Regions from separate parts of the Breoghania sp. genome, predicted to be linked through region 2. Evidence: riboswitches for the same ligand, from Rfam matches in the RefSeq annotation. Region 2 holds a riboswitch; the other holds the start of a gene.
What was found. Region 2 has a riboswitch for cobalamin ahead of nrdH (glutaredoxin-like protein NrdH). Riboswitches for the same ligand answer to the same signal wherever they lie in the genome.

Region 1 (2,198 bases), 2.1 Mb from region 2:
GGTGGTCTCGGCAGGGGCTTTCCACCGTGGGAGCAGGGGGCTATTGCAATGGCGGTGCGCCGGGGGACCCGCTTTATCGTGATGAGCGGCATTGACTGCTCTGCAATCCATCAACGGTGCCCGCCGCGATTTCTGGGAAAGTGACATGCAAATCATGAAGGCGGCGGATCATCGCCGCATGCCGTGGAAAAACGGCAAGGGGGAGACTGCGGAAATCGCCCTCTTTCCCGAAGATGCGGGGCTGGAGGATTTCGGCTGGCGGCTTTCCATGGCGAGCGTGAGCGAGCCCGGCGCCTTCTCGATCTTCCCCGGCATCGATCGGGTGCTCGCCATCGTGCAAGGCGAAGGCTTGCGGCTCTTGGTCGAGGGGCGGGAGGCAATCGTCACGCCGGAACGCGAGGCTGCCGCTTTCGCCGGTGATGTCGACGTGACATCGGACCTTCTCGGTGGCCCGGTTGTCGATCTCAACCTGATGACCCGTCGCGGGCGCTTTCATGGGAGCATGGAGCGGGTCGGCGGGCAGGAGAGACGCGAGATCGCGGGCAAGGGGGCGGCAACCCTGGTCGTTTTGCGCGCGCCCTGCGCCGTTTCCTCACGCGACGGCTCGGTGCCCCTTGCCAGGCTTGATGTCGTGCGCGTGGAGGACGGAGAGGTCCTGTCGTTTCAGCCTGCGCTTGCAGCGCTGGATCTTCTTGTGGTCCGGATCGTGGAAAATGGCGAAGAGGCTGGAAAAGTCCTGCAATCCTTCACAAATTCCTAACAAAGCGTTTGACCCGTTTCCCGTGGGTGAATAAGGCTATGGGCGGAATTGGTTCCGCTTTGCTGGCGGATGAAAAGGGAACGCGGTGCGATCGATCGGGCGATCCATTCCGCGACTGCCCCCGCAACTGTAACCGGCGAGCCTCCTTTCGATGATCCACTGATCGCGCAAACGATCGGGAAGGGGAAGGGCAGGCGTCGACCCGGAAGTCAGGAGACCTGCCATTCCGGTCACCCATGCTTGGATACGGGGTGTGTCCAGGCGCGGTCGTCCGTGGCGGTGACAGTAATCGTGTCGCCGCACGCGTGAGAGACCGGATCATGCCCGCGCCAGAGAAGCGCGTCTTCTTCCGATTTCAGATTGCCTGCGGTTCAAGTCAATCGGGCCGGGCCAGGTGTATGCGTTCGGTCCTCCTTTCGGGGGCAATCATGCAGAAGATCATTGGGACAAGTCTCCTGGCAGCGGGAGCGGTGACGCTCGCTCTGACGGGGACCGCCCGGGCGCAAGTCGCAAACACGGAAAAAGACGGCTCTGTCGTTCTTGATTCCATCCTCGTCACGGCGGGTCGCACGCCGGTGGAAAAGGAAAAGTCCGGTCGCGCCTTCACGGTCATCACAGGCGAAGATCTGGCGGAGCGCAATGTGCGCCAAGTCTCCGATGCGCTGCGCGCTGTTCCCGGCTTTTCGGTCTCGCAACTGGGCGCGACGGGTGGTCAGACCCAGATCCGCGTGCGCGGTGCGGAAGCCAACCACCTGCTCGTCATGATCGATGGCATCGAGGTCAGCGAGACCTCCACGGGCGAGTATGATTTCGGCGGCCTGATTGTCGACAATATCGATCGCATCGAGGTCCTGCGCGGGCCGCAGAGCGCCTTCTGGGGCTCCAACGCAACCGCCGGTGTCGTCAACATCATCACCAAGGGCGGCATCCGCAACGGTTTCGAGGCGACAGGCACGGTGGAAGCCGGATCGGACAAGTCTGTCTTTACGAGCCTTGGCCTTCGCGGCGGTGGCGAGAAATACGACATCTCGCTGGCGGCGGCGCTGGACAATGTCGGCGGCTTCAATGTCTCCGATTTCGGCACGCACGAAGATGGCGCGCGCAATGGCACGCTGAACGCCAAGGTCCGCGTGGATCTGACCGACTGGATGGAGTTCGCCTCCACGCTGCGCTACGTGAAACGTCAGGCAGACACGGACGCGCAGGACTTCACCTTCGGCAGCCCGACCTATGGTCGCGTGCTGGACACCGACGATGAAACCAAGATGGAAGAGCTTTTCGGCTCCGTCGGTCTTACCGCCACGGGTCTCGACGGCGCGTTGACCCAGAAGCTGCGCTTTTCCGGCTCCGACACCCGGCGCGACAATCTGGAAAGCGGAGCTGTCACCTCGGCCACCAAGGGCGCGCGTCTGAACGGCTCCTATCAGGCGACCTATGC
Region 2 (2,198 bases):
AGGAGGTAACATCGACGACGGTCTTGCGATCCTGCCGCGCCTGCCCGCGCTTTTCTCGGTAGACGATATAGGCGCGCGCGGTCGCCGGGTAATCCGTGGAGATCAGAACCTGTTCCACGATGTCCTGGATCTGCTCGATCGTGGGCACGTCGCCGGCGTGACGGTGAGCGATGACCTTGATCGCGGCATCGCAAAGGCGACGGGCATCGGCCTCGCCGAATTCGCCGGTCGCCTGACCGGCGCGGGCAATCGCGGACAGGATGCGTTCGGCATCGAAGGGCGCGCGGACGCCGCTTCGCTTGATGATGTGACTTGGCAGGCAAGACGTGGCAGGCATTTGGTTTCTGAACCCCGACCATGTGGAGGGGCAAGGACCGAACAGGCGCACGGTGCTGACGGCACACGGCAGAAAGCCATGCGCAAAGGCACGCGACCCGTCGGAGACCCCGCCCCGGGACGTGAATTATGGATCGCGGCAGGTCTCCTGGCTCGCGGGTCAATGCCACCACCCGACGCCTTCCCAGAGCCCGAAGGCTCCAGTGGCAGGCCAGCGCACAAAGGCACCTCTGGATGACAACTCGCCGCTTACAGTTGCGGGGACAGCGCCGGCCTTGCCCGAGGCGCACCGGCTTCCCTCTTAGCCCTCAGCCTCTCGACTCAAGGAACCACGACTACAACATGTAGGTCTGAGGTCTCGTTTTCTGTCAATTGATAGAGCCGAACGGGTCGGGCACGGGCAGACGCGGGTGCAACGCCCCGTCTGCCCGCTCGGATTGTCCACATGGATTTATTCGAACTGCAGAAACCTGCCGGTTCAAGGCCCGTGGGATGGCTCGGCAGGCGTTCGTCATGACGTGGAGGCGGGAGCGCCGAGGCGCGGCGGAAGCGCTGTTTTCCGCCAACTGCGGCATCCTGTCACCCGGTGTGAGAAAGTGGTGATATACGGGCGGTCAGCTCACACCGAAACTCAACTGATTGACAATCCGCGAGCTGAACATACCCTATGTGGTGTTCGAGGTTCCTTGAGTCGAGAGGCTGAGGGCTAAGAGGGAAGCCGGTGAGGCCCGTTTTGATGGCCCAATCCGGCGCTGCCCCCGCAACTGTGAGCGGCGAGTTCCTGTCCGAAAAGCCACTGGGATGTCCCGGGAAGGCGGACAGAAACGATGACCCGTTAGCCAGGAGACCTGCCTTGAGCACAACGTCATCGGACGGCGGGGCCGATAGACGCGAGTGCGATGGTTTCGCCTTCGCCTGCTCGTGTCTTTCGCCCGTCTCCAATTCAAGATCTTCGGGGTGAAAGAAGCTCACATGACCATCACCGTCTATTCCAAGCCTGCTTGCGTGCAGTGCACCGCCACAACCCGCGCGCTTGACCAGCGTGGCGTCGCGTACAACCTGATCGACCTGACCCGCGACGACAGCGCCATGGAGAAGGTGCAATCGCTGGGTTACCGGCAGGCCCCCGTGGTGGTGGCGGGTGAGGATCACTGGTCCGGCTTCCGGCCCGACAAGATCGGCGCGCTGAGCTAAGGCGGGTGCGGGCGGGGTTCGTCCGCTCACCGTTCGGGGCATCGTCTTGCCTGTGTGGCCGATCCTTCGGGACGGCCCTTCGGGCCTCCTCAGGATGACGTTTTCGGGCTGGTGAGACGCCTGAACCTGCCTTCTTCAATGCACCTCTGCCACGGGGGAAGGTCGGACCGCAGGTCCGGGTGAGGGGATGTGAGGTCTCCATATCCACGTGAGTTCGACACCCTCTGCCTAACCCTCTCCCCATGGGAGAAGGGACAGATCCTGTATCTGCCGGTCACCTCTCGCATTCACCTGCTAACGGGCATTCCCCATGTCAGGCCTTGTCTATTTCTCCAGCGCTTCGGGAAACACCCAGCGGCTCATCACCCGGCTGGGGCTTCCCGCGCAACGCATTCCGGGCCGGTCCTCGCAGGCGATGCTGCGACCCGAAGCACCCTTCATCCTCATCACGCCCACCTATGCCGATGGCGAGGGGCGTGGTGCGGTTCACAAGCAGGTCATCCGCTTTCTCAATGACGCGGAGAACCGCGCGCTCCTGAGGGGCGTGATCGCCTCCGGCAACACCAATTTCGGTCGCTTCTACGCTTATGCGGGCGACATCATCAGCGCGAAATGTCACGTGCCCCTGCTCTATCGCTTCGAGCTTGCGGGAACGGCAGGCGACGTGG

Region 1: another riboswitch for cobalamin. It lies ahead of ABGM93_RS02965 (TonB-dependent receptor); the one in region 2 lies ahead of nrdH (glutaredoxin-like protein NrdH).

Annotation. Positions count from the first base shown of each region.
Region 1 covers NZ_OY771475.1:652,338-654,535, forward strand. Annotated here, with positions in the region: gene ABGM93_RS02960 (HutD family protein) at 146-760, shown strand; cobalamin riboswitch at 793-1,001, shown strand; gene ABGM93_RS02965 (TonB-dependent receptor) at 1,189-2,198, shown strand, end outside.
Region 2 covers NZ_OY771475.1:2,745,151-2,747,348, forward strand. Annotated here, with positions in the region: gene ABGM93_RS11890 (ribonucleoside triphosphate reductase) at 1-337, opposite strand, end outside; cobalamin riboswitch at 457-685, opposite strand; cobalamin riboswitch at 999-1,207, shown strand; gene nrdH (glutaredoxin-like protein NrdH) at 1,309-1,530, shown strand; gene nrdI (class Ib ribonucleoside-diphosphate reductase assembly flavoprotein NrdI) at 1,841-2,198, shown strand, end outside.